Regions from separate parts of the Paenarthrobacter sp. C1 genome, predicted to be linked through region 3. Evidence: riboswitches for the same ligand, from Rfam matches in the RefSeq annotation. Region 3 holds a riboswitch; each other region holds the start of a gene.
The links. A riboswitch is a leader RNA that binds a small molecule or an ion and turns the genes downstream of it on or off. The one in region 3 is predicted to bind S-adenosylmethionine.
Positions count from the first base shown of each region.

Region 1 (7,549 bases), 1.1 Mb from region 3:
GAAACGGGGCCCGTCCCGATGGTGAAAATGCCCATTAGAAATCCAGCAGGTTTTGGCGGAATCCGCCGTTGCCGTAACTCTTCCTCAACAGGCCGCGGCGGCGGAGTTCCGGGGTCAGCTTGTCCAGCACACCGTGCACGGTCACCGGATCAACGAAGCCGGAGAACAGGAAGCCGTCGCCCCCTACGGCCGCGCCGGTCTCCTCCAGATAATCCGCAATTTCTCCCACCGTGCCGATGATCGAATCCCCGGCACCACCGCTGCGTGCCTGCAGGATTTCACGCAGAGTGGACCCGGGAGGGGCAGCCTTGGCGAAGTGCTCCAAGGTGCCCTGGTTGCTGTTGGTGCTCAACTCCGGAAGCGGGGCATCGAGGTCGAACTTTTTGAAGTCGATCACGGACAGGTAGGAGATGGAGTTGAGCTGGCTGTCGATGTCACGCTGCGTCAATTCCCGGCGCTGCGCCCGCAACTCCTCGGCCTCGGCTGTGGAACCCACCACGGTGGGCTTCAGCACGAAAAGCACCTTCACGTCGTCGGGATTCCGGCCGGCTTTCGCCGCCTCGGCCCGGATCGAATCCCGGTAGGCCTTCATATCGTCAACGCCGCGGGCGAGCGCAATTGCCACATCCGCGTGACCGCCGGCAAACGCTTTGCCCCGCGGAGAGGCGCCCGCTTGGACAAGCACGGGTTCCTCGGGCAACGGTGCCGTGTTCAACGGCCCACGGACCTTGAAGAAGTCCCCGTCGTGGTTGATCGGGTGCACTTTGGTATGGTCCGCAAACACCCCGGCTGAAACGTCCTCAAGTACAGCGTCGGCCTCCCAGCTACGCCAAAGCCGCCTGACGACGTCGACGAATTCCTCCGCTTTTTCGTACCGGAGGTCGTGTTCGATCTGCTGGTCCAAGCCGTAGTTCTGCGCGGCGAGATCGCTGCCCGAGGTGACCACATTCCATCCGAGCTGCCCCTCGGAGAAGTGCTGCAGGGTAGCGAGGAGCCGGGCCGCGGTGAAGGGCGGGTAGAAGGAAGCGCTGACCGTGGGAACGATCCCCAGGTGCTCCGTGGCGGAAAGCAAGTACGGGACCAACGCCAGAGGATCGTGTTTCGGCGCAAAGGAAGCATGGGCCAGCGAAACCTCGGCAGTACCGCCATAGGTGTCCGGGACGGTCAGGGAATCCTCGATGATGAACAGGTCCAGCCCGGACAGCTCGAACGCGCGCACGGCCTCCTGGTACAGGGCCGGTTTCTTCCAGTCGTACCCCAGGCTGTAGCCCGGAGTGCCCCAGCCCTGCACCCCGAAACCGTGCCCCACGAACCAACCAAAATGCAGCATGGGCTTGAGTGTAGAACTGCTCTGTCCGTTCACCGCGACCTGATTTCATACGAAGTTACAGGGGGTCGTACTGCGTCAATTATGCTCCCGGGACGTCTTAATTGGACCCGTACTCCAGTACCGCCCGGTTACGCAACATGACGACGGCCGCCGTGCGGGCCGTCGTCGTGAATGCTACGTTTTTCTTGAGTAATGAGAACCAGCGCAAAGCCCTGACTTGCTGGTCGGCAACCCTCTCTCCGGCGGGGTGCCTCAGGTGACTACTCGGCGTATCGACAACTCGAACTGCAAGCGTGACTGAGGAGCACCAGCAATGCCTGAACCCACTGAAGAAAAACTCTCTTACCGCCTGATAACAGGCCCGGATACCCGCGACTTTTGTGAGCGGATCACCAACGCCCTGACGGATGGGTACGTACTGCACGGCAGCCCCGCAGCCACGTTCAACGGAACCGACGTGATCGTCGCGCAGGCCGTTGTCCTGCCCGCCGCGATTGCCAGCGCCGATGCCGCAGTCGCCAACGCCGTTGATGAACTGGATACCGACGACGAAGAAGCATTCGAGGGCCACGCATGAGCTACGCAGGTGACCTGACCCCGCAGGACGCGTGGGCCAAGCTTGAACAGGGCGCCATCCTGGTGGACGTCCGCACCGAGGGCGAATGGGCCCACATCGGAATCCCCGACACGAAAGCCACCGAGAACGATCCCCTGTTCATCCAGTGGAACCTCGCCGGCGGCATCCCGAACTCCCGCTTCATCGAGGACCTGCAACAACAGGCACCCGAGGACGACGGCGTGGAGCTCGTCTTCATCTGCCGCTCCGGCCAGCGCTCCATCGCCGCCGCCATCGCCGCCACGCAGGCAGGATTCACCGCCTACAACGTCCTTGAAGGCTTTGAGGGCGAACCCGACCGTTACGGCGAACGCACCGTCAATGGTTGGAAGAACCGTGGCCTGCCAACGAATCTGGGGACCGAGTAAGTGACTTTCAATCCTGACGCCGCCGGCTGGAGCCCCGACACCCAGGCCGTTCGCGGTGGACTTGACCGTACCAACTTCCAGGAAACGGCCGAACCCGTCTTCCTGAACTCCGGCTTCGTTTACGAATCCGCCGCCGCGGCAGAACGCGCGTTCACCGGCGAGGACGAACGCTTCGTCTACTCCCGCTACGGCAACCCGTCCGTGGCCACCTTCCAGGAGCGGCTGCGCCTCCTCGAAGGTACCGAGGCTTGCTTCGCGACGGCGTCCGGCATGTCCGCCGTGTTCACCGCACTGGGTGCCCTGCTGGCTGCCGGGGACCGCGTGGTTGCTGCCCGTTCCCTCTTCGGCTCCTGCTTCGTGATCCTCAACGAGATCCTTCCGCGCTGGGGCGTGGAGACGGTGTTTGTGGACGGACCGGACCTTGACCAGTGGCGTGAGGCTCTCTCCGAGCCGACCACCGCCGTCTTCTTCGAGTCACCGTCCAACCCGATGCAGGAAATCGTGGACATCCAAGCCGTCAGCGAACTGGCGCATGCCGCTGGGGCGACTGTCGTCGTCGATAACGTCTTTGCCACTCCCCTGCTGCAGCGCTGTGGCGAGCTGGGCGCCGACGTGATTGTGTACTCAGGCACCAAGCACATCGACGGCCAGGGACGCGTCCTCGGTGGCGCGATCCTGGGCACCAAGGAGTTCATCGATGGACCGGTGAAGCAGCTCATGCGCCACACGGGGCCATCGCTTTCGGCTTTCAACGCCTGGGTGTTGACCAAGGGCCTGGAAACCATCGGGCTCCGAGTCAACCACAGCTCGGCATCGGCCCTGAAGATCGCGGAATGGTTGGAGCAGCAACCCGCCATCAGCTGGGTCAAGTACCCCTTGCTGAAGTCGCACCCGCAGTACGAGCTCGCCGCGAAGCAGATGAAAGCCGGAGGCACAGTGCTCACGTTCGAGCTCTCGCCGTCCGCTGGCCGCTCCGCGAAAGAAGCCGCGTTCGCGCTGCTTGATGGATTGCGTGTCATCGACATCTCCAACAACCTTGGTGACTCCAAGTCGTTGATCACCCACCCTGCCACCACCACCCACCGGGCCATGGGTCCGGAGGGCCGGGCGGCGATCGGGCTGTCCGATGGCGTGGTGCGCTTGTCGGTGGGGCTGGAGGACGTGGACGATCTCATCCTGGATCTGGAGAAGGCCCTCAAACAGGTCTAACCTTGCTGGCATGAGGCATCCATACCGCCGGGCGGGGGCTGTCATCGTTGCGGGATCGGTGGTGTGGTTGGCCGGGATTTCACCGGGATCCCGCGTGTACCTCATGCACGACCCCGCAGAGCGCCTGCGTTTGCTGCTTGCCAGCGAGCGCGGATGGGTGATCGGCCACCACGCGGCCGCTGCAGGAACCGCCGCAGTCCCGGTGGGCTTCATGGCGTTCTCGAAAGCACAACCGGCAGGGACCTCCAAAGCGTGGGCGTCCGCGGCAGCAACAGCGCTGCTCGCGGGCGCACCATTCTTCATCTACAGCTTGTCGCGGCGGGCCTCGGACCTTGAGCGTTTCGCTTATTTTCGGGGATCCAATGCACCGTTCCTCGCCTACTCATGGCTGCATGTGCTGGGCTTGGCTGCCTTGGGCGGCAGCCTGCTGAAGTCCCCCGCCAAACGATGGGCGGGGATGACGGCAGCAGGGATGGCCGTGGTTTCCGGGACCGTCCTGGCGACCACCAAGGACATCCCGCCCCTGGTTTTCTACCTCACCGAAGGAGCCGTCGGAGCGTACCTGATGGCGTGCCCGGAACCCGGGGACATCGGGGATAGCGAGAACATCCGAGACATCGAGGGCTAAGGCCGCCGCACTCTGGTCAGCAGCGGGACAGGGTCCTTGAACGCGCCCGGGTCCTTGAACGCGCCTGTCGCGGTGCCACGAACAGTCACCTTCGCAGCGTGCGAGACCACGGCGGCAAGGGCTTCGGAGCCGGGCGGGTTCCCGCCGTCACGATGCCTGGCGCTGTACCGTGCCGCTGAGTCCCGTTGTTCGAGCGCTCCGTTGCCGCGTCCCAGAATTTCGGCAATGCCCGCCTTGACCAGCGCCAATTCACCTTGGTCATCCAGTACCGGGCTGAGATAGTCAACCAACGCCCACACGACATCAGCGGCAGGCTGGGGCCGGAAATCGCCGAAGTCCAGGAGGTCTCCCCGCAAACCGGAATTACTGGCCCGCCAACCCGCCATCCGCAGCAGGGCGGTCGGCACCGGGGTGGGATCAACGCCGTCGAGCATTTCCAAGGAGGCCGTCTCCACCAAAGCCCGCACCAGCACCGCGATCAGCGCCGCGTCCTCTGCGCGGAGGCAGACGTCGGCGACCCGGACCTCTACGGTGGGCTGGTTCCTGGCGATCCGGGCATCGAAGTAGATCATCCCCTCATCCAGGACTACACCGGTATCAAGCAAGCGCTGCACCACGCGTCGATAAGCCGTGAGCGAGCCAAAAAGCGATGACGGCCCGGACGTGGGCCACCGGTTCCATGCCTGCGTGCGGTAGCTGTCGAACCCGGTCGGAAGCCCGCGCCAGTAGGGCGAATTGGCCGAGAGCGCGGTGAGTACCGCGAGTTTGTCCCGGATGTGGTCCAGCACCACCACGCCTTCCTCCGGGGACTCCACTGAAGTGTGAACGTGGAACCCGCACGTCAACTGCTCGGTGGCGATGATGCCGAAGTGGTCCAGCATCGCGGCGTACCGGGGATCCGGGGTGGTGTGCGTGTTCGAGGCCAATGGTGAAGTGGCGATCGCTGCAACCCTTGCACCGTGCCGCCGGGCAGCTTCATCGGCCATGGCGCGGCCCCGGCGAATCTGCTGCAGGAGTTCGGCATAGCTGTGACACGGCCGCGTTTGGGTTTCGATTTGCTCCAGCTTGAGCTCCTGGCTCAGTCCGGTCTCCGTGGCAGGTTCCTCGTAGCCGGCCAGAAGCGCGTCCGCGAGAGCCAAGGGCATGCCCGTCACCGGATCAACGATGAGCAGTTCTTCCTCGACCCCGAAAGTCCGCATGCTCCATTCTGCGTCACGGGTGGCCTTCAGAACACAGGGTGGGACTGGCAGTTTGGCCTGCGGCAAACAGATTCTGCTGGATCATCGCCCTTGGAAACGGAGAGGACCCGCGGATTAGCCGGCCAAGCAAGCTGGCCGGGGCCGATGATCCAGCAGATTTGTCCACATAGGCGAAGTTTCCGGGCTGGGGAGGGACCAGTCCGTGGCTGACTGAAGGCATGAACGCATTCGAATTCTTGTCGTCAGTAGGTGGAGTAGCCAAGGTAGGGCTGCTTAAGGCCCACGGGCACACCCCGGCGGACCTAAGGAAGCTCGAGGGGGCCTATCAACCGCGGCACGGCATATGGGCTCTGCCCTCCGCAGATACGGAGTTTGTCTCTGCCCTCGTAAACAACGGACTTCTGACATGCGCAAGCGCAGCTGTCCGCTATGGCCTCTGGCTTAAAGACAAACCGGGAAGACTGCATCTGGCAACCAAGCACAACAGAGGCCGGGGGTTTATCCGGCACGGAGGTCTCAGGCTGGGCTCGGAGTCCTACGTTCCAGTTGCCTCGGTGGAAGACACTGTCATTCACGCTCTCACGTGCCTGCCGGACGTTGACGCCATTGCCGTGGCCCAGTCCGCTATGAAAAACCGTGGAGTTCCCCGTGACGTCCTGGAGGGCGAGCTGCGGGCCAACTACTTCGGGAATGCGAGGAAACGACTGCGCCAGGCCGACGGTTTGTCTGAATCCGTCCCGGAGATCAGTGCCCGCCTGCTTTTTGAGGCGGCGGGACTCTCCTTTGAACGGCAGGTCCAAATCCCAGGAGTGGGCCGGGTGGACACCCTGATTGACGGCTGGCTGATTGTGGAGGTCAATGGCTATCAGTTCCACAGTTCACGGGAGGCCTGGAGAAAGGACATGGGCAGGTTGAACGCGGCGCAGGCAATGGGTTACCGCGTCCTGAGCTTCTCCCCCGAGCAAATCTGGAACTCGCCGGAGCTGGTCTTGGGCCAGATCCGGGCGTGCCTTGGGCTCGGAAGGCCGCGGGATGGGCGATGACAGAGTATTTGCTGGATCATCGCCCGAAGCAGCAGCCGGAAGGCCCGAAGTTCCGGGCTTTTCCGTTGCTGCGAGCTCCGATGATCCAGCAAAAATACGTCAGCATCAGTCCTGGAAGTACTCCACCTTCGCGCCGATGGTGTTCAGCCGCTCGGCCAGGTCCTCGTAACCTCGCTCAATCACGTAGATGTTGCGCAGCTCGGAAGTACCCCTGGCCGCAAGCATCGCCAGGAGAAGGCAGGCGGCGGGGCGCAGGGCCGGAGGGCAACCAACTTCTGCCGCACGCCACTTCGTTGGTCCGTTGACGTAGATCCGGTGCGGGTCCAGGAGCTGAACCTGGGCGCCGAGTTTGTTGAGTTCTGTCAGGTAGATGGCCCGGTTTTCGTAGACCCAGTCATGGATCATGGTCTGTCCTTCGGCGTTGCCGGCAATCACGGCGAAGAAGGGCAGGTTGTCGATGTTCAGGCCCGGGAACGGCATGGGGTGGATCTTGTCCTGCGGCGCATGCAGCTCCGAGGGCTTGGTTGTCACGTCCACCAGGCGAGTGCGGCCGTTGCGGGCCATGTATTCGCCGGAGATCTCGAGCTTCTGGCCCATCTGCTCCAGCGTAGCTAGTTCGATCTCCATGAACTCGATGGGAACCCGGCGGATGGTGACTTCCGAGTTGGTCACGATTCCGGCAGTGATCAGGCTCATGGCTTCGATGGGATCTTCGGACGGGAAGTATTCAATGTCCACGTCGATGGCCGGCCGCCCGGTGATCTTCAACGTGGTGGTGCCCACACCCTGGATATCCACGCCAAGGCCCTGCAGATAGAAGCAGAGGTCCTGGACCATGTAGTTGGGGCTGGCGTTGCGGATGACCGTGGTGCCTTCGCGGTGCGCGGCTGCCATGATGGCGTTCTCCGTGACGGTGTCGCCGCGTTCGGTCAGCACGAACGAACGGTGGTGTCCGTCGGCGGCGGGCGCCGTGACGGAGTAGAAACCGGACTTCGCCTCAACCTCGAGGCCGAACTGGCGCAGCGCCTGCATGTGGGGCTCAACGGTGCGGGTTCCGAGATCGCATCCGCCGGCGTAGGGAAGAAGGTATTCACTGGTCTCGTCAAGGAGCGGTCCCAGCAGCATGATCACGCTGCGGGTCCGGCGGGCGGCGTCC
Region 1 is NZ_CP186052.1:4,170,910-4,178,458, forward strand. It holds gene ACNAOU_RS19495 (aromatic amino acid ammonia-lyase) at 1-35, opposite strand, end outside; gene ACNAOU_RS19500 (NtaA/DmoA family FMN-dependent monooxygenase) at 35-1,363, opposite strand; SAM riboswitch class IV at 1,519-1,630, shown strand; gene ACNAOU_RS19505 (DUF1737 domain-containing protein) at 1,644-1,907, shown strand; gene ACNAOU_RS19510 (rhodanese-like domain-containing protein) at 1,904-2,314, shown strand; gene ACNAOU_RS19515 (O-succinylhomoserine sulfhydrylase) at 2,315-3,523, shown strand; gene ACNAOU_RS19520 (hypothetical protein) at 3,534-4,151, shown strand; gene ACNAOU_RS19525 (glutamate--cysteine ligase 2) at 4,148-5,350, opposite strand; gene ACNAOU_RS19530 (endonuclease domain-containing protein) at 5,905-6,393, shown strand; gene ACNAOU_RS19535 (UDP-N-acetylglucosamine 1-carboxyvinyltransferase) at 6,499-7,549, opposite strand, start outside.
Region 1: it holds a riboswitch for S-adenosylmethionine, as region 3 does, so the genes downstream of both, ACNAOU_RS19505 (DUF1737 domain-containing protein) here and ACNAOU_RS14570 (aminotransferase class V-fold PLP-dependent enzyme) in region 3, are expected to answer to the same signal.

Region 2 (7,549 bases), 2.0 Mb from region 3:
GGAGACGGACAGAACCTGGCAGAGGGTCACCAAGGAAGCCACCGACGGCGATGTCAGGTCGCGCTCCACGCGGCTCAGGAAGCCTTTGGTCAACCCGGTGGCGTCCGCAACCTGCTCGATGGTGAGGCGCTGCGCTTGCCGGGCTGCGCGGATTCTGGAACCGATGGCAACGGGAACATTGCTCGGTTCAACGGGTAGAGCCTTCATTCACGAACCTTTCAGGCCTGTCATGTGGCCCTGTCATTGGAGCAATAGTAGCCGGGAGGCACGCCAACAGGGCCACTGCGGGCGTAACCAAGTCCAAAGGATCTTGACTGTTACTCCGATCACAACATATCCTCATAGGCAACAAGTGTTGTCTGTGAGGCACACAACACATCCCCAAGCTCCAAACCCAAATCTCCAATCATCCGCACAGAGACTTCGACGCATCGCAGGAGTATCGTCGAAAACCCCAACCTCCGTGCATCAGCTCCAAGGACCGTTCATGGAATCTTCGGCTATTAATATCGCAATCGTGGTGGTGTACCTGCTCGCCATGCTGGCCTTCGGCTGGTGGGGCAAGTCCCGCACAAAGAACAACAGCGACTTCCTGGTGGCCGGCCGCCGCCTGGGACCCTTCCTCTACACAGGCACCATGGCCGCCGTGGTCCTCGGTGGCGCATCCACCGTGGGCGGCGTGGGCCTCGGCTACAAGTTCGGCATCTCCGGCATGTGGCTCGTGGTGGCCATCGGCTCCGGCGTGCTGCTCCTTAGCCTCCTGTTCGCCGGCACCATCCAGCGGTTGAAGATCTACACGGTCTCCCAAATGCTGAGCCTGCGATACGGCAGCAAAGCCACCCAGACATCCGGAATCGTGATGTTGGCCTACACCCTCATGCTCTGCGCCACGTCCACCGGCGCCTACGCCACCATCTTCGTGGTGCTCTTCGACTGGGAACGCTGGTTGGCAATCGCCGTCGGCGGCGCCATCGTGCTGGTCTACTCCACCATCGGCGGCATGTGGTCCATCACCTTGGCAGACCAGGTGCAGTTCCTCATCAAGACCGTAGGCATTTTCTTCCTGATGCTGCCGTTCGTCCTGAACGCAGCCGGCGGAATGGACGGCATCCGTGAGCGCCTTGACGCCAGCTTCTTCCAGATCGACGGCATCGGCGTCCAGACCATCATCACTTACTTCGTGGTCTACACCCTCGGCCTCCTGATCGGCCAGGACATCTGGCAGCGCGTCTTCACCGCCAAGACCGCCACCGTTGCACGCTGGGGCGGAGCTACCGCCGGTGTTTACTGCATCCTCTACGGCATCGCCGGCGCACTGATCGGCCTGGCTGCCCGCGTCGCCCTCCCGGACATCGATGTCGCCAACCTCGGCAAGGACGTTGTCTACGCAGAGGTGGCAACCCACATCCTGCCCGTCGGCATCGGCGGACTGGTGATGGCCGCGGCTGTGGCTGCGATGATGTCCACCGCTTCGGGCGCCCTGATCGCCGCCGCTACGGTGGCCCGCGCAGACGTTGTCCCGTTCGTGGCCAGCTGGTTCGGCAAGACGATCAACACCGACGACACGGAAAACCCCGAGCACGACGTCAAGGCTAACCGCTACTGGGTCCTGGGCCTGGGCATCGTTGCCGTCCTGATTTCCATGGCAGCGCAGGACGTCGTTGTTGCCCTGACCATCGCCTACGACATCCTGGTGGGCGGACTCCTGGTCGCCATTCTCGGCGGCCTGGTCTGGAAGCGCGGAACGGGCATCGCGGCTGCATGGTCCATGGCAGTCGGCTCAGTTCTGACACTGGCCCTGCTCATCATGTACGCGGTTGGTGTCATCCCGAGCGAAGACGGCGTCTACGCCAACGAGCCCATCTACTGGGGCCTCGGTGCTTCCCTGGTGGTTTACGTCGTGGTCTCCCTGCTGACTCCGCCCACGGACGCAGCCGTCCGCGAGGCCTGGGACAAGCGCGTAGCCGGCGCCATCTCCGAGGAACTGCCGCCGGAAGTCCACCCGGTGGGCAGCAGCAAGTAACCAGGCAATACCCGACGGCGGTGCCGCCCCCTTCACGGGGGCAGCACCGCCGTCGTTTTGTCCCCGGCAATAGGGCCTTCACAACCTCAGGTGCGGTACTGTTGTCCCAGCTTCAAGAGATGTGGCGCCAAGCTCCGACTGGCCATGCACCAACCCCATGTTCACGGGTGGTTCGGATGAGGAAGCGGCCCGTCCCGGACCTGAGACAACCGAGCGGGCAAGAGCACTCTCCACAGGAGCAGCACCTTGCCGTATCAGAGCGATGCCAGCCACGCCCACAACACCACCGGCCAAACCGAAGCCCGGAACGTCACGGTGATTCCCGCCGTCGACCTTTACCTGGGCACGGTCACCATAGTGGCCAGGAACGAAACCCTGTTCTTCCGGCATCCCCATCCGCAGCAGATCGCCAAAGCGCTGGCCCAGGCCGTCCGGCCCTCAACGTGGTGCGAGGCGTCCCGGACCCTGACGGTTACTGTGGCCGCGACAGGAAAACGGGATGGCCAGCCGCGCCTGTTCGCCCTCGGCAGCCGGGACGAGGACTAGATTTCCTCTTCCTCCCCACGGAATTCCTCGGTCTCATCGATCGGCACCACCCGTTCATCGTCCTCGGGGGCGTCCACTTCCTCAACCCAGGGCTCGTCCACTTCCTGGTCTTCGGCGTAGTCGTAGGCCGGGTCCGACTCGATGGTGGTGCGTTCCGGGTACTTGGCGTGTGATTCGGTGGTGTCCATGGTGCAACCTCCGTCCCGTGGGCCTGTAAGAGCCCGCTAACCGAGTGCGGGGAGGCTCCCCGCCCCTGTCCTTCCATCTGAGCACCGGCCAAAGCGAGGGTCAAGCAGAGCCGGAAATTACGGTGCACCGAACATTCCAGCTAAGGAATACCAGCCAAAAAACCCTGCAAATAAGCGGTAGTGTGGTGCGTGCAATGGGGCCGCAACTACCCCACCCAGCACAGGAGATAAAGTGCAGATGCACCAGGAATCCCACAGTTCGTCGAGCCCCGCTCCGGACCCCGCCATCGAACCCGCAGCTCTCCACCACACCGCAGACCCGGCAGCACCCACTGCGTCGGACATCAGGCGGTGGCGGCAGTACCTTGCCGATGAACGCGCCGAGGCTGCGGTCTACCGCGAACTCGCCCAGCGCCGCGACGGCGAGGAACGGCAGATCCTGCTGGCTCTGGCCGAAGCCGAAGGGCGGCATGAAGCGCACTGGCTCAAACTCCTGGGTGAGCACGCAGGCATGCCCAAGGCAGCTTCCGCCCGCAGCCAGTTCCTGGGGTTCCTGGCCCGCAACTTCGGTTCGGTCTTCGTCCTGGCCCTGGCGCAACGTGCAGAGGGCCGCTCCCCCTACGGAACCGAGCCGGCCGCCACCCCCGCGATGGTGGCCGATGAACAAATCCACGAGGAAGTAGTCCGGGGCCTGGCGACCCGTGGACGCAACCGGCTCTCGGGTACCTTCCGCGCAGCAGTTTTCGGCGCCAACGACGGTTTGGTGAGCAACCTGTCGCTGGTCATGGGCATGGCCGCGACGGGTGTACCGAGTTCCGTGGTCCTCATGAGCGGCGTTGCAGGGCTCCTGGCCGGCGCATTGTCCATGGGTGCCGGCGAATACGTCTCCGTCCGCTCGCAACGCGAACTGCTCAACGCCACCCTCCCCACCCAGGCCACCCTCACCGCAGCCCCGTCGCTGGACATCGACCACAACGAGCTGGTCCTCGTGTACCTGGCACGCGGCATGACCCGCGAAGCCGCCGAGCACCGGGCAGCCGAGCGCATGGGATTGTTCAGCTGCGACTGCGATCCCAGCCTCTCCCTGCAGCCCGAGAAACCGGTGGCCGATGAGCATGAATCGGTGGGTTCGGCGTGGGGCGCGGCGCTGTCCAGTTTCTGCTTCTTCGCCTCGGGAGCCATCGTTCCGATCCTGCCCTTCCTTTTCGGGATGACGGGTATGGCCGCGCTCCTGGTGGCCGGAGTCCTGGTGGGCATCGCGCTGCTGGCGACAGGCGCCGTCGTGGGTTTGCTGTCCGGTACGTCGCCGCTCAGCCGCGGCCTGCGGCAGCTGGCCATCGGGCTGGGAGCAGCTGCTGCCACCTACGGTCTCGGTTTGCTGTTCGGCGCGGCGATCGTCTGAGTTTGGACTGCTCCCCCGGCAGACCGTAATGTTGGTTCGTCCTCCGCGCTGCCCCGCGTGACCAAGGGCCTGAGGAATGGAGAACCGTGGACTGGGAGCGGGAAGCTACGCACGTGCCGAAGCACCGGCGATCGGGAACAACCCAGCGCGTTCTGCTCGGCCTGCTGATGGCATTCATTGCGGCAACGGTCGCTGTGCTGGTGTCCTGGTTCCTGAATGGCGACCCCCGCATCACGGCACTGTTCCCGGGCGTCAGCGTCCCGGGCGGCCCGCAAACCGGGAAGATACAGCCCACCTCGGCCCGCATTCCGGACGCACCACCGCCGGGACTTGAGGAAGCGGACGCCCCGCTGGCCTCGCCGACGGCACCGGGCACCACCAATGATTCGTACAAGTTCCTGGCCATGAACGACGACGGCACCCCGGTGGGCTATTCCCCTTGCCGGCCGCTGCACTACGTGGTGAACAACGCCTCCGCTCCCGAAGGAACCGACCCCCTCCTGGCGACGGCCATTGCCAATATCTCTGCAGCCTCGGGCATCCAGTTCGTCAACGACGGAACAACCGACGAACAACCCGCGGACCGGCGCGAGCCCTACCAACCCAATCGCTACGGCGACCGGTGGGCTCCCCTGCTGATCTCGTGGACCACACCAGAAGTGGCGCCGGCCCTTGAAGGGAAGGTCATCGGCACGGGCGGCAGCACCATGTATTCGCTGGACAAGGGCCCCAAAAGCTACATCACCGGAAGCCTCGAGCTGGACACACCCCAGATCGCGGAACTTCTGGCCGATCCCGGCGGCGCGGACTACGTCCTTGCCGTCATGCAGCACGAGCTGGGACACGTGATGGGACTGGACCATGTGAACGATCCGATCCAGCTCATGTACCCGGAAATCGGGGCACCGGACGGTCTGGCCGCCGGTGACCTGAACGGCCTCCATCTCCTGGCATCAGCCCCCTGCCGCAAGGACATCTAGCAGCGTTCAGGCGTTGGGTACAAAGGCCATGGACTCACGGGGACGCTGGACTTATGCTGGCGAATACGGCCGACGGCGGCGCCCCACCGCCCGTCCGCGGCCTCCACGTCAGGGGGTTCCATGGAACCTTATGGGTCGTCCAAGTGGCCGGACCCGGATCCTCCCCGGCCCCATTACCTTCCGCCTTCGGGTCCGCACGAGCCGCCTGAGCCCCGCCCGCCGATCAAGCACAGCAGCGTCGCCGCCATCCTGTTCCTGCTGGGCATTCTGGGACTCGTGTGCGCCGGAGCCTATTTCGGCGGAGAGCTGCAGCAATTCCTCTACGGATCATCGGAAAGCCAGAGCCAGCCGCCACGTCCCGGGCTGGCACCCTTCGGACAACGGGACGATCCCCTGCCCGGACGTGAAGAAGCCGACGCGCCCCTCGGCACGCCGCCCCCGCTGGTCCAAGCCAGCAGCTCGTACAAGTTCCTGGCAGTCAAAGAAGACGGCACGCCCTTGGCGTACTCGCCCTGCAGGCCCATCCACTACGTGGTGAATTCGGACCTCGCACCGGCTTCCTGGCAGGTTCTTGTAGAGAAGGCTGTCCATGAAACCGGGAGAGCTACGGGGTTGAGATTCATTTACGACGGGCCGAGTTCCGAGGTTCCCTCCCCCAACCGTTCCGGGTATCAGCCGGCCAGATACGGGGACCGTTGGGCGCCGGTGCTGATCGCCTGGAGCACCCCGGAGCAGGTACCGCGCCTGACCGGGCAGACGGTGGGTCTGGGCGGAAGCTCCTCCATTGGCCTGAGCAACGGCTACAAGGCATACGTGACCGGGACAGTCTCACTGGATGCACCACAGTTTGCCGGGATCGTGGACACCCCGGACGGGGAGGACATCGGCGTGGCGGTCATCATGCACGAGCTCGGACACCTGGTGGGCCTGGACCACGTGGACGATCCCCGGCAACTCATGTTCGGGCAGGCATCGTGGGTACGGGAATATGCCGCAGGCGACCTGACGGGGCTCGCGGAATTGGGTTCAGGTCCTTGCAGCAAAGACTTCTGATCCGGGCTGTGTCTTAGCGGGCCAACACCGCGAGCGCATCCTCCACCGTGTCCACCAAAAAGATACGCTCCGCCATGGGCTTCCCGGCGGCCAGGCTCTGCAGCATAGGCCACGCCGGGAAGGTCCGTTCCCAGTGTTCGCGGCCCACCAGGACCATGGGTGTAATGGTTTCGGGCGCGCCGTAGTAGTTCTCACAGGCGTCCTGGAAAATCTCCTGCACCGTGCCTGCAGCTCCCGGCAGGAACACGATCCCGCCGTTGCAGACTTCCAACAGGATGGCTTCCCGGATGGCGTTGGCGAAGTATTTGGCGATGTGGGTGGCGAACAGATTGGGCGGCTCGTGCCCGTAGAACCAGGTAGGGATGCCGAGAGTCGGGGTGCCTTCCGGGTAATGTTCGACGACGGCCGCCGCCTGACGCGCCCAAGCCGTCACCGAGGGCCTGAACCCCGGTACATCGGCGAGGGTCGCAAGGGCCGCCTGCAGTTCGGCGTCGGGCCTTCCGCTGAAGAAGGCGCCCATATTGGCCGCTTCCATGGCACCGGGACCCCCGCCCGTGGCGACGGCGAAGCCGGCTTGGGCGAGCAGGCTGCCCAGCCGGGCGGCGTCGGCGAATTCCCTGGATCCTCGCTGGGCGGCATGGCCACCCATGACTCCCACAATCCTGCTTCCTGCGAAGGGGCCCTGATCCAATGCCTCGTCCAGGGCGTCGCCTATGGCGTGATCGTGCAGCGCTGCGGCGAGCGTGGCATCGAGGCTCTGACGCTGGCCGGGCAGGATGCTCCATTGGTAGACCTGCGCGTCGAGGGTGGACTCGTACTCAGTAGCCGGGATGTCCCGGTAGAGCTCCGCCGGGGTGTAGAGAGTGCCGCGGTACGGGTCAAAGGGAACACCCAGCAGCTTCGGAAAGATCAGTGCGCCACGGCTTCGCAGACTTTCTTCCACGCCGGTGTCGAAGGTGCAGCCGAGGAAGATGGCACCTTGCGGATCCATCGCTTTGAGCTGGCGCGAGTAGCCGCGAAGGTCCAACGACTGCGCGTGCCAACCGTGCATTGACCGGGCTCCGGCACCGACCAGCCGATCGAAATGAACCACGCTTTCGACGTCGAGTGTTCGAGGACTTGGGTTTAGCGCTGCCGTGCGGTTCATGGTTTCAGCCTAGTAGCGGGCTTGCCCGCGCCACTGGGATTTCGCCCATACCGGTCTGGACCCTAGCCATGAATTTCCGCGAGGAGTACAGTATCGATCACTGCTCCACTTTCGATCCATGAAAAGTATTTGCAGTACCCAACTGAATTCAGGAAATGACGTCGCGGAGGCGTCGTAAGCTTGCCGGCTGGGGGGCCCAACATCTGCTCG
Region 2 is NZ_CP186052.1:1,070,091-1,077,639, reverse strand. It holds gene ACNAOU_RS05200 (helix-turn-helix domain-containing protein) at 1-207, opposite strand, end outside; gene ACNAOU_RS05195 (sodium:solute symporter) at 488-2,023, shown strand; SAM riboswitch class IV at 2,134-2,253, shown strand; gene ACNAOU_RS05190 (hypothetical protein) at 2,270-2,569, shown strand; gene ACNAOU_RS05185 (hypothetical protein) at 2,566-2,757, opposite strand; gene ACNAOU_RS05180 (VIT1/CCC1 transporter family protein) at 2,996-4,159, shown strand; gene ACNAOU_RS05175 (matrixin family metalloprotease) at 4,246-5,139, shown strand; gene ACNAOU_RS05170 (peptidase M10) at 5,260-6,192, shown strand; gene ACNAOU_RS05165 (LOG family protein) at 6,206-7,339, opposite strand.
Region 2: it holds a riboswitch for S-adenosylmethionine, as region 3 does, so the genes downstream of both, ACNAOU_RS05190 (hypothetical protein) here and ACNAOU_RS14570 (aminotransferase class V-fold PLP-dependent enzyme) in region 3, are expected to answer to the same signal.

Region 3 (7,549 bases):
CGGCACCGTGTCTCCCGGCGCGTGGCCAAGGTGTTCGTAGAGGTACCACTGGAGGTTGCCCATGATTTTGGCCCGCGTCGCTTCGTTGGCGCGCAGGTAGTAACTGCGCGACTTGGTCAACTCCATGATGTCCTCGGGCGAGATCGGGTCCTCCCACCTGGTGAGGTGGCGTTCCAGTCCGTGAAACTCCGGGCCGATAACCGGCCGGAATCCCGGCTTGTGGACGTCGCCTGCATGCATGATGCGCGAGAGCCTATGGACCCAGGGAATTGAGGTGTCCAACTGGTTCCAGATCAGCCCCAGAACCCCCGCGGGGCGCAGGATACGGGCGATCTCCGTGCTCGCGGCAAGGGGCTCGCACCAGTGCCAGGCCTGGGCAACGCTGACGACGTCGAATGCTGAGTCCGCCAGTCCGGTTGCCTCGGCCGTCCCCTCCGTCGCGTGAACATCGGGGTAGGTCTTTCGCAGTTGCGCCAACATATCGGTGGAAGGGTCGACGGCGGCCACCTCAAGTCCGCGTCCGGCCAGGAGTGCCGTGAACTTGCCCGTTCCTGCGCCGAGGTCCGCAGCTGTCGACGCCCCTTCGGGCAGGAGCCAATCAACGGAGTCCACAGGATAGCCCGGCCGCACGCGATCGTAGTGCTCTCCGCCATCCTGGAAGCTTTGGCCAAGTTCATGGCGCCGGGAGGCATGGAGCTTGGGTCCGCGGGGACCGGCGGGACCGGGAGTGACTGGAGCGCCGTTCGCTGAGCGCAGGGACACGCAAACTCCTTCACAGGGCCGTTAGAGGTACCCTACGAATTTACCCTCTAGTCGACCGTGCAGGGAGCGGCACCGGCTGTGCCCGGGGTGTTGGGCGCCCACTCGGGGTAGCTGCGGTGGTCGTTGGCCGGTACCCAGCGGCCCTCGTCCACCACATAGTCCCAGCCCAGGCCGTTGCGCTTGAGTTCCTCGATGCCTGCCAGTAGCCTGGTGGCGTCCTCCAACCGGGAGCCGACGCCGAAGCTTGCGCGCAGGGAACCCGAAGGCAGTCCCAGCCGCTTGAGCAACGGATGCGCGCAGAAACGTCCGTCGCGGAGGCCCACTCCGTGTTCGGCCGCCAGATATGCGGCGACCAGTCCGGCGTCGAATCCTTCTACGGAGAAGTTGACCACGCCGATGGTGTCCTCGGAATCGCTGAAGATCCGGTGGACTGTAACGCCGTCGATGGCTTCCAGGCCCTCAACCAGGTAGCTGCGGATGCCCGCTTCGTGTGCGTGCCAGGCGTCCTGGTCGAGGCCGGCGAGCACCTGAGTGGCGCGGGCGAGCGTCGCGGCGCCCAGGACGTTGGGGGAACCGCCCTCGTGCCTCGCCGGACCCGTGGCCCAGCTGACCGAGTCCAAGCGCGCTTCGCGGACAGCGCCACCACCTGCCAGGTGCGGGATCCCGGCGTCGAGCCAGTCCGGGCGGCCCACTACCACTCCTGCGCCGAACGGCGCATAGAGCTTGTGTCCTGAGAAGACGATGTAGTCGACGTCAGCCTCTGCGATGTTGACGCGGCGGTGCGGAGCGAGCTGGGCTGCATCCACCACGATCCTCGCGCCGTACTCGTGGGCCAGCGCGGCAAGCCGGGCGATCGGCAGGATCTCTCCGGTGACGTTCGAGGCGCCCGTGACGGCGAGCAGGCTGACGCCGCCCAGGGCCAGTTCGGCTTCGATCTTGTCCAGTGTTCCGGCCAGGGTCGGCGCCGCAACCACGCTGCGGTGCGGCACGCCCTGCCACGGGAGCAGGTTTGCGTGGTGCTCAATGTCCAAGTACAGGACCTCGCCGGCAAACTCGCCGTCGACCTGCGGGAGGCAGCCGGCCAGCAGGTTCAAGGAGTCCGTGGTGTTCCGGGTAAAGATCACCGAATCGTCTGCACGTCCGCCAACGAAGTCACGGACGATGTTCCGGGAATTCTCGTAGACGGAGGTGCTGATCTGCGAGGCGAAGCCTGCCCCGCGGTGAACGCTGGCGTAGTACGGGAGGACCTCGTTGAGGTAGGCGGAAACAATCGTCAGCGCAGGGGCTGACGCGCCGTAGTCGAGGTTGGCATAGCGGACGTGGCCACCTTGGATCAGAGGCGCCTGAAGCTCCGCGCCCGTGACGGCGGCGAGGGGACGCGCAGCTGCCGATTCGAGGGCGGCTTCGTCAACAAAGGAAGGGATGGTGTTTGCGTTGAACGTGACTGTGCTCATGGGACCTCACTCAAGAGGGACCCCCACAGGGGGATCCGCGCTTGCCGCATCCGTTCCGGACCGGCCGGGTCGTCACCCGGGGCACCCCACCGCGAATGGAGGGTTGCCGGCCAGCAAACCGGGGTTTAGCGCTGGCACTCGTGACCTGTAAAAAAGGCTAAGGCACGTCCGGGGGACGATCCAAAGCCGTGGGGTTTTGTTAAGCGCTTTGTTACGCGGAATGCCAAATCCCAGTTTCCGCGAACAAAAAACGGCGGACGCGCACAAAAGCGGGCGTCCGCCGTCGAAAATTCGGCAATCCGGAGTAGTGCCGGCCTCAGGCTTGGGACTGCAGGAGGTCGTCCAGTCCGGGGTTCAGCCGCTTCAGGACTTCCGAATGCAGGATGGAGTTGGTGGCCAGGGCGTTGCCGCCGAACGGTCCGTCTTCGCCTTCCAGGGAAGTGAAGCGCCCGCCTGCCTCCGTCACGATGGGGACGAGCGCCGCCATGTCGTAGAGGTTCAGCTCCGGTTCGCAGGCGATGTCCACCGCGCCCTCGGCCACGAGGCAGTAGGACCAGAAGTCACCGTAGGCACGTGTGCGCCAGACGTCCTCCGTGAGGTCCATGAATTCGTCCAGATTGCCCCGCTCCTTCCAGCCGGACAGGCTGGAGTAGGACATGGAAGCGTCGGCCAGGCGTGAAACGTTGGACACCTTGAGGCGGGTTGCTGAAGCGAGGGACCGACCCATGTAGGCGCCCATATCCTTGGCTGCCCACCAGCGTTTGCCCAACGCCGGAGCGCTGACCACACCAACGACGGGCTCGCCTTCATCGACGAGCGCGATCAGCGTTGCCCATACTGGAACGCCGCGGACAAAGTTCTTTGTTCCGTCGATGGGATCGATGATCCAGCGCCGCGATCCGTGGCCACTGCTGCCGAACTCTTCACCCAGGACTGCATCACGTGGACGCGAGCGCGACAACTGACCGCGGATAGCCTCCTCCGCAGCCTTGTCGGCATCGGTGACAGGGGTGAGGTCCGGCTTGGTTTCGATCTGCAGGTCCAGGGCCTTGAAGCGATCCATGGTTTGGGCGTCGACGGAATCGGCGAGGACATGGGCCAGGCGCAGGTCGTCGTTGTAGGTGGAAGCGGGTTGGGTCATGGCACCAAACTATCCTGAAATACTGGCGGCGGTGGGGACGTTACCGCTGCACCCTCAGTTTTCCAGTGTCATCAAGTAACCGTGCCGAGCTCTTTCGCTTCTTTGGCCTCCAGGCGTGGGTCCGCGCCCAGCAGGCGACGCAGTGACGCCAGGCGCGCCACCCCTGAAGGGCCCGCATGTCCTTCATTGACCCAGGCGTCCAGCCCGCAGTTCACTGCCGTAGCGTCGTGCTTGCATCCCCGCTCGCATGCTTCGGTGCCGGGTTCGAGGTCCGGGAAGGAATGCAGGATCCGGTCCGGATCCACGTGGGCCAAGCCGAAGGAGCGGATACCGGGGGTGTCAATGATCCAGCTGCCCGAGGGGGCATCCGCGAGCTTCAGCGCCAATGCCGAGGACGAAGTGTGCCGGCCACGTCCGGTGACGGCATTCACGCCGCCGGTGGCCCGCTCGGCGCCCGTCAACGCGTTGACCATGGTGGACTTGCCGACACCGGAGTGGCCCAGCATGACGGTCACTTTGCCACCGAGGTGTGCGCGGAGCCGGGAAACAGCATCCCTGTCCAACCGGGCCGACAGCCCATCATCGGATCGGGCATCAATGCCGCCGGCTTCAGAATCGGCTGTCCGGCTGATAATCACCGGGAAATCCAGGCTGACGTAGTTGGCCAGCAGTTCAGTGGGATCCTTCACGTCGGCTTTGGTGATCAGCAGCAGTGGCTCAATACCGGCGTCGTACGCCGCCACAAGGGCACGGTCGATGAACCCGGTCCGCGGTTCGGGATTCGCGGCTGCAACAACCACCACCAGCTGGTCGGCGTTGGCCACGACTACCCGCTCGATCGGATCCGTGTCATCGGCGCTGCGGCGAAGGAGGGTCCGGCGTTCTTCCACCCGGACCAGCCGGGCCAGCGTGTCCGGAGACCCGGAAACGTCGCCTACAAGGGCCACGAAGTCACCGGGCACAACAGGGTTGCGCCGGAGTTCGCGGGCGCGTGCGGCGATGATGATGCGTTCGTTGGGGGAGTCTTCGTCCACGATTGCCCGGTACCGCCCGCGGTCCACCGTGATGATCCGTCCGATCACGGCGTCATCGTAGCTGGGACGGTCCTTGGTCCGGGGTCGTGATCCTTTTTTGTTGGGACGGATCCGGACATCGGATTCGTCCCAGGAACGTGCGTCGCGGCCCATGGTCAGTTGCCGGCCTCATTCGTGCCGGCGGAGTCAAGCATTCGTGCCCACATCTCCGGGAACTCGGGCATCGTCTTGGATGTTGTGGCGATGTCTTCAACCTGGACGCCGTCGACGGCGAGTCCCAGGATGGCGCCGGCAGTGGCCATTCGGTGGTCTGCGTAACTGTGTACCACTCCGCCATGGAGGGAAGCTGGGCGAATTACCAGGCCATCGGCAGTTTCTTCCGCATCGCCACCAAGGCGGTTGATCTCGGCAACCAAGGCAGCGAGGCGGTCTGTTTCGTGTCCGCGGAGGTGGGCGATGCCCGTCAATCGCGAAGGGCCGGTAGCCAGAGCGCAAAGTGCGGCTACAGTCGGCGCGAGCTCGCTGGTTTCGTCGAAATCAGCACCCTTGATCTCATTGCCGCCGGTAACCGTCAGTGTTCCCCCGTCAAGGGTGACGCTTGCGCCCATGGCAGCAAGGATGGTCCGCCAGAGATCGCCCACCTGTGTGGTGCCGGTGGGCCAGTTGGGAATGCGGACGGTGCCGTGCGTTGCCAGGGCGGCGGCCAGGAAGGGGCCGGCGTTGGAGAGATCCTGCTCGATCCGCTGGTCGAAAGCACTGATACTACCGGGCGAAACGCGCCAGTGGTTGGGTACGGAGTCATCGACAGTAACGCCCACGCTCCGAAGCACCTCAACGGTCATGGTGATGTGGTCCAGGCTTGGAACGGGTTTGCCCACGTGCTCCAAGTGCAGGCCTTCGGTGAAGCGGGCGCCTACCAACAGCAACGCCGAGACAAACTGGGAGGAAGCGCTCGCGTCGATGACCAAGTGACCGCCGCGCACCTCGCCGGTGCCTTCCACCGTGAAAGGAAGGGACGACGGCGTCCTGCCGCCTTCGGCTGCGACCGGAACTCCCAGGGCGATCAGTGCCTCGATGATGGTTCCCATGGGACGGTTACGGGCATGGGGATCGCCGTCGAAGACTGTGGCGCCGCTGCGCAGGGCAGCCAGCGGGGGAACGAACCTCATGACGGTACCGGCCAGACCGCAGTCGATGGCTGTCGTTGAGCTCGAAGCAGAGGGGTCCAGGGGAGTGATCTCCAGGTCGGGCCCATAGTCACCGTCACCGGGTACCTCGGTGACGGTGGCACCCAACTGCCGGAGGGCCTGGATCATCAGGGCCGAATCGCGTGAATGCAGCGGAGCCCGGAGCCGCGAAGGACCATCCGCCAAGGCTGCCAGCACCAGGTACCGGTTGGTCAGCGATTTTGAACCTGGGACCGTCACTGTGGCGTCCACGGGCCCTTTGGCATAAGGGGCCGGCCATAGCGGGAGGCTGGCGGCTTTGTCCGGTTCGGTATTGGCGGCGGTGGTACCTGTCATGCTTCCTTATGCTCCAACTGCGTTGTCTACGGCCTTGCGCACTGCTTTGTCTGCCTTCTTGATCTGCTTGCCGGTGACTTTCCTGGCGTCGGCGGCAAGGTGCTCGGCCCGCCAGGCGATGCTCGGACGGCCTTCGGTGTCCACCGACGCCAACAACACGCCGCCGGTAAGTGAGATGTTCTTCAGGAGCTGGGCCTTCCGGGCGGTGCGCCCCTCCTTGGTGCTGATGTCGGCTGAACGCCATTCGACGTAGGAGTTCAGGGCGGACGTCAGCGCGAGCACCGTCGCTGCGAAACGCGAAAGCTTACCCAGTCCGAGCAGGGCTCCGGCGCCGAGCTGGGCTCCACCCAGGACCCGGGCGAGGGTCTTCTCGTCCGCTTTGAAGGGCAGCGATTCAGAGGCTCGTCGAAGGACCGGTGACAGTTGCTTGGCGGTGTCGTCAGCGTTCTTGAGCTTGTCCAGACCTGCAACGACAAAGCTGGATGCGAGCATGGGCCGCGCGAGAAAACGGATAAAAGACATGTTTTGCCTCCTGGGTGGCTTGCCACACTGTTCGATGAGTGTTGTGTTCACGGGGTGCAGTCGGATCTAGTCTTGCACTTTTGCGGAATATTTACCCAGCAGCGGCCGTTGTGAGTTTCAGGTGCGGTGGAGACCGGACTGCGGCACGGCGTTGCCGCTCGCTGAACGGAGTTGGTTTTTTGACTTTGGTGAAGGACCGCATGGTTCTACCGGAGGCCGGGTACGGGGTGCAGCCGGATTCTCCCAAGCTGACAGTAGACTTGGCAACGATGAGCACCATTGAACCGGCCGCAGCGGCCATGTACGAAGCAGCCGACGCGACGGACGACGATAACGCCCCGGCGCCGGCCGCCGTCGATGTTGCAGCGGAGAGCCCGGAGCAGCGGCGCGAGCGTTTTGAGCGCGACGCAATGCAGTACGTCGACCAGCTGTACTCGGCTGCCATGAGGATGGCGCGGAACCCTTCTGACGCGGAGGACCTCGTCCAGGAGGCCTACACCAAGGCCTTTTCAGCGTTCCACCAGTACAAGCCCGGCACCAACCTCAAGGCGTGGCTGTACCGGATCCTGACCAACACCTACATCAACCTCTATCGGAAGCGGCAACGAGAACCGCTGCAGTCCAATTCGGACACGATCGAGGACTGGCAACTGGCCAAAGCCGAGTCGCACACTTCGGCGGGCCTGCGTTCAGCCGAAGCCGAGGCTCTTGACCACCTGCCGGATTCCGACGTCAAAAACGCGTTGCAGGCAATTCCGGAAGAATTCCGGTTGGCTGTCTATTTCGCGGATGTCGAGGGATATGCCTACAAGCAAATCTCGGAGATTATGAATACCCCGATCGGCACTGTCATGTCGCGGTTGCACCGTGGCCGGAAGATGCTGCGGGACATGCTGGCGGACTATGCCGCCGAACGGGGCTTCAAGGCCCACACCGAAGATCAGGCTGCGGCCGGAAGCAACAATCAGGAGAAAGAGAAATGAGCGACTGCCAGGGATTGGGCGATTGCGACGATACGCGAATGCAGCGGATCTATGAGTATCTCGACGGTGCGTTGACACGTGAGGACCTCACGGAAATCAAGCAGCACCTGGATACGTGTGAAGAGTGTGC
Region 3 is NZ_CP186052.1:3,103,164-3,110,712, reverse strand. It holds gene ACNAOU_RS14575 (class I SAM-dependent methyltransferase) at 1-762, opposite strand, end outside; gene ACNAOU_RS14570 (aminotransferase class V-fold PLP-dependent enzyme) at 810-2,216, opposite strand; SAM riboswitch class IV at 2,249-2,362, opposite strand; gene hisN (histidinol-phosphatase) at 2,533-3,357, opposite strand; gene rsgA (ribosome small subunit-dependent GTPase A) at 3,429-4,544, opposite strand; gene aroA (3-phosphoshikimate 1-carboxyvinyltransferase) at 4,547-5,914, opposite strand; gene ACNAOU_RS14550 (DoxX family membrane protein) at 5,921-6,436, opposite strand; gene ACNAOU_RS14545 (sigma-70 family RNA polymerase sigma factor) at 6,616-7,419, shown strand; gene rsrA (mycothiol system anti-sigma-R factor) at 7,416-7,549, shown strand, end outside.

Region 4 (7,549 bases), 1.5 Mb from region 3:
ACTCCCCTACGTGCCCGATTTCCTGCTGGTTGATGCCGTGCCACATGCCCGTGTAGAGGACCTTGGTAAGGTCCACATGCTTGCGGACCCAGCCCATGGTGTATTCGATCTTGTCCGGCGTAATGACAGGATCCTGCTGGTCACGGCCCCAGAACATCGGCACCGATCCGTCCAGCTCGTCGTCCTTGAACGCGGCGTCGCCACCGGCGTCGATCACGAAGCCTGAAAGCCCGACGACGGCCGCGAAGTCCGCGGGACGGTACCGGAGCATGGTGGTCGCCATGGCCATGCCCATGGAGAAGCCAAGAAGCGTAACCGAGGAATGGTTGACCTTTACCGTGTCCAGCCATTCCAGGGCGTATTCGGCGGCAAGCTTCACGGCGTCCAGGGAGTAGTCGATGGACGCAGTGAGCGGGAACCACGTAAAACCCGGGCCCATGGGCATCGGTGCACGCAGCGATGCCACGACGAACCCCTCGGGGAGGAGCCCGGCCAGGCTGAAGAGATCGTCCTCGTTGGATCCGTAGCCGTGCAGCAGGACCAGGAGGGGCTTGCCGGCGCGTTCGGCTTCCTCGTGGGACCAGAGGACAACAGGTGCTGGAAAAGCGGGGGCTTCAGTCATGCCTCCATTCTTGCAGTTACCCGTAAGTAACAACCTACGGTGGCGTAGGTCGGCCCTCTGGGGGCAGGATATGAGCGTGAGTGAGAACAATCATTTAGTGAAACCGGGCGAACCCGCCCAAAAGCACCCGTGGAGCCGTTACGTGGCGTTGGGTGATTCGTTCACGGAAGGCATCGGCGATCCCGAACCTGCCAATCCCGGCGGTTACCGCGGCTGGGCGGACCGTGTCGCCGAAGAGCTGGGACGCGGACACGAGGACTTCGCCTACGCCAACCTCGCCATCCGGGGCCGGTTGCTGCAGCAGATCGTCGACGAGCAAGTCGGCCCCTGCCTGGAACTGCAACCGGACCTCGTCTCCATTTCCGCCGGAGGAAACGACCTCATCCGCCCCGGCGGTGATCCCGACCTTCTGGCCGAGAAACTCGACGCCGCCGTCGGCGAATTGGGCTCGGGTGGGGCCACGGTGGTCCTCTTCAACGGTCCGGATACTGCGTCCTCGGTCCTTGGCCGCATCCGGGGCAAAGTTGCCATCTACAACGAGAACCTGCGAACGGTCGCAGCCCGCCATGACGCCATCATTGCCGACATGTGGTCCTTGCGGCAGCTCGCTGACACCCAGATGTGGGATGCCGACCGCCTGCATTTCTCCCCCCTGGGCCACCACACCATCGCCATGATGGTCCTGGAGGCATTGAACGTCCAGCACACCCTGGAGCCGCTGGTACCCAAGGCCCTTCCTCCCCGGACATGGCGGGAAGCCCGCTCATCGGACCTGGTCTGGGCACGGGAATACTTCGTACCTTGGGTTATCCGGAGGCTCCGTCACCAATCGTCCGGCGACGGCATCACGCCAAAGCGTCCGACGCCGGGACCGGTCTTTGGTGCCGCCGGTACCGTGATGCCGCGGAGCTAGCCGGGAGCGATGGGCCGGTGAACCAGCATGGCGAGTGATGACTCTCCCCGTACAGCGGGGGTCCGGCAGTTGCGTCTCCGACGGCAACAGTTACGTCCTCCCCTGGGTGCAGCTCCAGGGGATGTGGTGCGCAATCTCCTGGCCGTCCAGTCGCAGGAATTCGCCTATGCCCGTTGGACCGTGGCGCAGCGGACGCCCTCGAGCACTGCAGCTGCAGTAGAACAGGCCGTTGCCGACGGAACCATCCTGCGGACGCACATCCTGCGCCCCACATGGCATTTTGTGCACAGGGATGACTTGGGCTGGTTGATGGCGTTGTCCGCTGACCGGCTGCATCAAGGCAACAAGGGCATGTACAAGCGGACCGGGGTGGACGGGGAAACTGCCGCCCACAGTGGGAGGATTCTTGCAGCAGCCGTGGCGGATGGTGCCCACAAGACCCGCGAGGAGTTGGCTGATGTTCTGGGCCAGGCCGGCTTTCCCGGCAAGGGGCTGGGTTTCATCTACCACCTCATGCACGCCGAAATCAGCGGCATTCTGGTGAGCGGCGCTCCGGTTCGTTCGGCTGGAGGAGCCCTGAAGCAGACCTACGCTTTGTTCTCCGAACGCGTCACCGCTCCTTTTTCCGGGCCGCTCAGCGGAGCGGACCGGGAACACGCCCTGGGGCAGATGGCCCTGCGGTATTTCAGCAGTCGCGGACCGGCTACCGTGAAGGACTGTTCGGCGTGGTCCGGGCTGACCATGAAAGACGTCACGTTGGGACTCAACGTCGCCGCGGAATTATCACCGGGAACGTTGGCCCGGGTCTCCTTCGATGACCTGGACTTTTACGGCGCCTCGGCTGACGTAGAAGCCCTGGAGGCTCCTGCCGGTCCAGCGGCCGGTTCCGTGCTCCCCCGCGTCGACCTCATCCAATGCTTCGACGAATACGTGATGGGGTACTCGCAATCCCGCCACTACCTGGGCGGCACCGCACCGTACTTGCCTGAGGACAACGGCCCCATGCATGTAGTCCTCGTGGACGGCAGGCTGGCCGGATGGTGGCGGCACAGCTTCGCAGGGGGCATGTGCGGGCTCGAAGTCCGGATGGACAAGCCGACAACCAAGGAAGAGCAGATGGCCCTGGAAGCCGAAGCGGAACGCTACGGGATTTTCCTGGGCATGGAGGCCAAGCTGCTGTGATGGGCACAGGGCTAAGCTGGGGTTAAGACCTAGGAGGCCTGCACTGTGAACAATCTGATCTTCTGGATCATCGTCTGCTCGTGGCTGATTCCCATGGGAATCCGCATGTACAACCGGTCCAAGGCCCGCCGCCTGCAGAACGGGAATTTTCGTGGTCAGGATTATCCGCAACAGGGTTTCCCACCACAAAATTACCCGCCGCAGGACTACCCGCAACAGAATTACCCGGGCTACCCGCCAGGGCCGGCAGTCATCCGCCCTGCAGACGAGGCTCCGCAGGTCGCGCCGCCGTCGAACGCCTCCTACCCAAGCGGTTCCTACCCAAGCGATTCCTACCGGGCCGGACAGCCCGCTCCCGCGCCGTTTCCCACTGCCGGTTCCGAGCCCCAGGGCTACCGCGCCCGCAAGCTGGCTGAACTGGATGCGAAGTTCACCAATGGCCAGATCGCCATGGAGGACTACATGAAACAACGCGGGGAGATCATGAACGGCTAGGCACGTCCACAAACAGGCAACTCTACGAACAGGCTCCTCACGGTCAGGCGAAGAACGCCCCGCGAAGCTGCTCCGACAATTGGCCGATTTCCGTGAGGAAGCCATCGTGGCCGATCGGCGCCTGGATGGTGTGGACCGGAACATTCCCCGGCAGTGCTGCCGCCAGTTCCTTGGACTGGGCCGGGAAGTACAGCCTGTCCGTGTCCACAGCAGCAACAAAGAACTCGGCGGTGGCACGCGAAAGTGCTTCCTGCAGTGTGCCCCGTCCCCGCCTGATGTCGTGGGACATCAACGCTTCGGTGATGGCGATATAGCTGTTGGCATCGAACCGCCGCACAAGCTTTGTCCCCTGGTGGTCCAGGTAGCTTTCCACCTGGTAGCGACCACGCTCCCCCAGGACTGCTGCGGAGAGCGGCGTTTCCTGATGTTGGGCTTCCCTGCCGAAGCGGAGATCCAGTTCCAGGGCGGAACGGTACGTGATGTGCGCAATCCGGCGGGCCAGGGCAAGTCCGTGTTCCGGAGCCGGACCGCCGTAGTAGTCCCCATTGTTGAAGTGCGGGTCCTGCCGGATGGCCAGGGTTTGGGCCTGCGCAAAGGCAATCTGCTCGGCGGTGCTGTAGGCTCCCACCGAAATGACGGCGCAGCGGTTGACCCTCTCCGGGAACGTGACAGCCCATTCGAGGGCCCTGGCCCCACCCATCGAGCCGCCCAGGACCGCGTGCCAGGATTCAATCCCCAAGAGGTCCGCCAAACGGGCCTCAGCAACCGTGCTGTCGCGAAGAGTGACCAGGGGGAACCGGGAACCCCACGGCTTGCCGTCCGGCGCATCGGAGGACGGGCCGGTGCTGCCATAGCAGCCGCCCACGATATTGATGGAGACAACGAAGAACCTGTTGGTGTCGATGGTGGCGCCCGGACCCACCAACTGCTCCCACCACCCTTCCTCGTCCGTGGCTCCGCGGGCAACGTGGGTGCTGCCCGTCAGCGCATGCTGGATGAGCACGGCATTGGACGCGTCGGCGTTGAGTCGTCCCCAGGTTTCGTACGCCAACACGACGTTGGGGAGGTGACCGCCGGCTTCGAGCGCCAGCGGCCCTATGCCCGCGTACTTGACGGTTCCGTCTTCTTCTCCGGATTTGGGAAGTGCTGTAGCAGTGATGGTCATTCCTTTGACACCTAACTTCGCGCTTGCCCGTCGCCTTGCGTGCGAACAGGCCAGGTCTTCACCCGGGGCACCCCACCGCGGAAGGAGGGTTGCCGGCCAGCAAGCCGGGGCTATCTGCTGGCACTCATGACCTAATACGTAGAGTCTAGGAAAGACACCACCGTTATGGCGAAGAATGTGACACCAGTGTGACGTTCAAGGGCAGCTTCATTCACGAAAGAGCACTCCGGGGTGCCGTCCGGCGAATAATCGTCGATGTGGACGGCACCCCGGGTCCGTCAGCCGGGTGCGTCAGCTGCAGGCGTGGACTGCCCGTTCAGGCGCCCTTGGCCGCGCGGAAGCCGGCTTCGAGGTCGGCAATGATGTCATCGATGTGCTCAATGCCCACGGACAAGCGGACTAGGCCCGGGTTGACGCCGGCGGCTACCTGCTGCTCGACCGTCAGCTGGCTGTGCGTGGTCGACGCCGGGTGGATGACCAGGGAGCGGACGTCACCGATGTTGGCGACGTGGGAGTGCAGCTCCAAACCGTCCACGAAGCGCTTGCCGGCCTCTACGCCACCCTTGATGTTGAAGGCCACGATGGCTCCCGTGCCCTGGGGTCCGTACTTGCGGCCCCGCTCGTACCAGGGGCTGGACGGCAGGCCCGCATAGGCGACCGATTCGACGTCGTCATGCGCTTCCAGCCACTCGGCCACCTTGGTGGCGTTGGCGACGTGGCGCTCCACCCGCAGGCTCAAGGTTTCCAGGCCCTGGGCAATGAGGAACGCGTTGAACGGCGACACGGCCGAGCCGAGGTCGCGAAGGAGCTGGACACGGGCCTTCAGGATGTAGGAAAGGTTGGCTCCGAGCGCTCCGTCCTTGCCCAGGTCGCGGGCGTAAACCAAGCCGTTGTAACTGGGGTCCGGGGTGTTGAAGCCGGGGAACCGCTCCGGGTCCTTGCCGAAGTCGAAGTTGCCCGAGTCCACGATCACGCCTGCGATCGCCGAACCGTGTCCGCCGAGGTACTTGGTTGCGGAGTGGACCACAATGTCCGCGCCCCACTCGATGGGCCGGATGAGGAACGGCGTGGAGAGGGTGTTGTCGACGATGAGAGGCACGCCTGCCTCGTGCGCGACACCGGCGACGCCTTCGATATCCAGCACGTCCTGGCGTGGGTTCGAGACGACTTCACCAAAGAACAGCTTGGTGTTCGACTGGACGGCCGCACGCCACTGCTCGAGGTTGTCCGGGTCCTCGACGAAAGTCACGGAGATGCCGAACTTCTTCAGCGTGTGGGCCAGCAGGTTGTACGTGCCGCCGTAGAGGCTGGGGCTCGCGACGACGTGGTCGCCGGCCTCGGCGATGTTCAGGATGGCAAAGGTCTCGGCTGCCTGGCCCGAACTGAGCAGCAGTGCACCCAGACCGCCTTCGAGGCTCGCGACGCGCTGTTCCACGGCGTCCTGCGTGGGGTTGCCTATCCGGGTGTAGATCGGAGCCAGTTCGGCCAGGGCAAAACGGTTGGCCGCGCTTTCAGCACTCGGGAAAACGAACGACGTTGTCTGGTAGATCGGCAGGGAACGCGCGCCCGTGGCGGCATCCGGCTCTTGGCCTGCGTGGATCTGGCGGGTTTCGAAAGACCATCCTTGGCACATGGAATTCTCCTGTTCGTGGCGCGTGTGGTCGGCGGAATAGCTGCGGGAAGGAAGCTGCGGCCAGTCTAGGAAGTGTCCGGGTCCTTGGACAGCTTTGTGACGCCAGCAGAATATATGGGCTCTTTTGCGACCTTCCATGACGCCCGTCGCGAGATCCCACCTTAGTTAGGGTTGGCTTAGCTGAGACACCGATCACAAAGTGCCAAGATGAAGCCATGCGCATGGATCACGTCTCTTACGCCTGTGAACGAGATGGCCTCTTGGCCACTACCGAACGAATTTCCGCGGCTCTGGGAGTGGACGCAGTCCGGGGCGGAGTGCACCCGCGCTTCGGCACCCGGAACATGATCATTCCCCTTGCGGATAACAAGTACCTGGAAGTCGTGGAGGTCCTGGACCACCCTGCTTCCGACAAAGCACCCTTCGGCCAAGCTGTCCGTGCACGCTCAGCCGCCGGCGGCGGTTGGATGGGCTGGTGCGTGGCAGTTGACGACCTCGCCCCGTTTGAGGAACGCCTCGGTCGCGCAGCAGTCCCGGGCAACCGCAAGTTCCCTGACGGCCGCGAACTGGTGTGGCAGCAGATCGGCATCCTCGGCTTGATCGCCGATCCCCAGGTGCCGTACCTGCTCAAGTGGGAGGGCGACCCCTCACTTCACCCGTCCAAGGTGTACGAGAGCGATGTGAAGATGTCCAGCCTCACGATCGCGGGCTCCGCCGAACGCGTGACCGAATGGCTGGGCGAGCCAGTGGAGAAGCCTCTCGAGGACGTCGCGGTCCAGTGGATAGCACCACGCGGCACGCCGGGCATCATGGCCGTCACTTTCGAAACCGCCTCCGGAGCCGTCACCATCTGACCGTTCCCCTGATCCGGGCTGGTCCCGGCCCTGGACACCGCTGTCCAAACAATGCTTCGGCCGCCATCAGCGGGTGCCAATGACGTCACCCACCGATGGCGGCCGGATACTTTTAACGGCTGCAACGGCTTTCACGGCTGCTCAGCCCAGGCCCACCGCTTTGCCGAACAGGCTGAATCCAACGAACGCCACAATGTCCAGCAGGGCATGGGCAATCACCAAGGGCATCACCCTCTTGGTCTTGGTGTAGATCCACCCAAAGACCAGGCCCATCACCACATTGCCGATGAACGGGCCAAAGCCCTGGTAGAGGTGGTAACTCCCGCGAAGGAGGGCGCTGACGACGATGCCCGCCGGAACGCTCCAGCCGAACTTGCCGAAGCGGTCCAGGAGATACCCCACCACAATCACTTCTTCCACAATGGCGTGTCGCACGGCGGAGAGAATCAGCACGGGAACCGTCCACCAGTAGGCATCCAGGCCGCTGGGCACAATGGCAGTGGTGATTCCCAGCGCCCGGCCGGCCGCGTAGAGGCCAAGGGACGGTATGCCGATAAGCGCCGCGAGGCCCAGGCCCTGAAGCAGATCCTTGCCGGGGCGGACCAAGTTGAAGCCGAGCCGGGCGAACGCCGAACCTTCACCGTCCCTGGTGGCCTGGACGTGCGTGGACAGGAAGTAGAACACC
Region 4 is NZ_CP186052.1:1,562,592-1,570,140, reverse strand. It holds gene ACNAOU_RS07410 (alpha/beta hydrolase) at 1-622, opposite strand, end outside; gene ACNAOU_RS07405 (SGNH/GDSL hydrolase family protein) at 693-1,535, shown strand; gene ACNAOU_RS07400 (winged helix DNA-binding domain-containing protein) at 1,563-2,717, shown strand; gene ACNAOU_RS07395 (hypothetical protein) at 2,763-3,212, shown strand; gene metX (homoserine O-acetyltransferase MetX) at 3,256-4,377, opposite strand; SAM riboswitch class IV at 4,392-4,509, opposite strand; gene ACNAOU_RS07385 (bifunctional o-acetylhomoserine/o-acetylserine sulfhydrylase) at 4,694-6,010, opposite strand; gene ACNAOU_RS07380 (VOC family protein) at 6,226-6,864, shown strand; gene ACNAOU_RS07375 (CPBP family intramembrane glutamic endopeptidase) at 7,006-7,549, opposite strand, start outside.
Region 4: it holds a riboswitch for S-adenosylmethionine, as region 3 does, so the genes downstream of both, metX (homoserine O-acetyltransferase MetX) here and ACNAOU_RS14570 (aminotransferase class V-fold PLP-dependent enzyme) in region 3, are expected to answer to the same signal.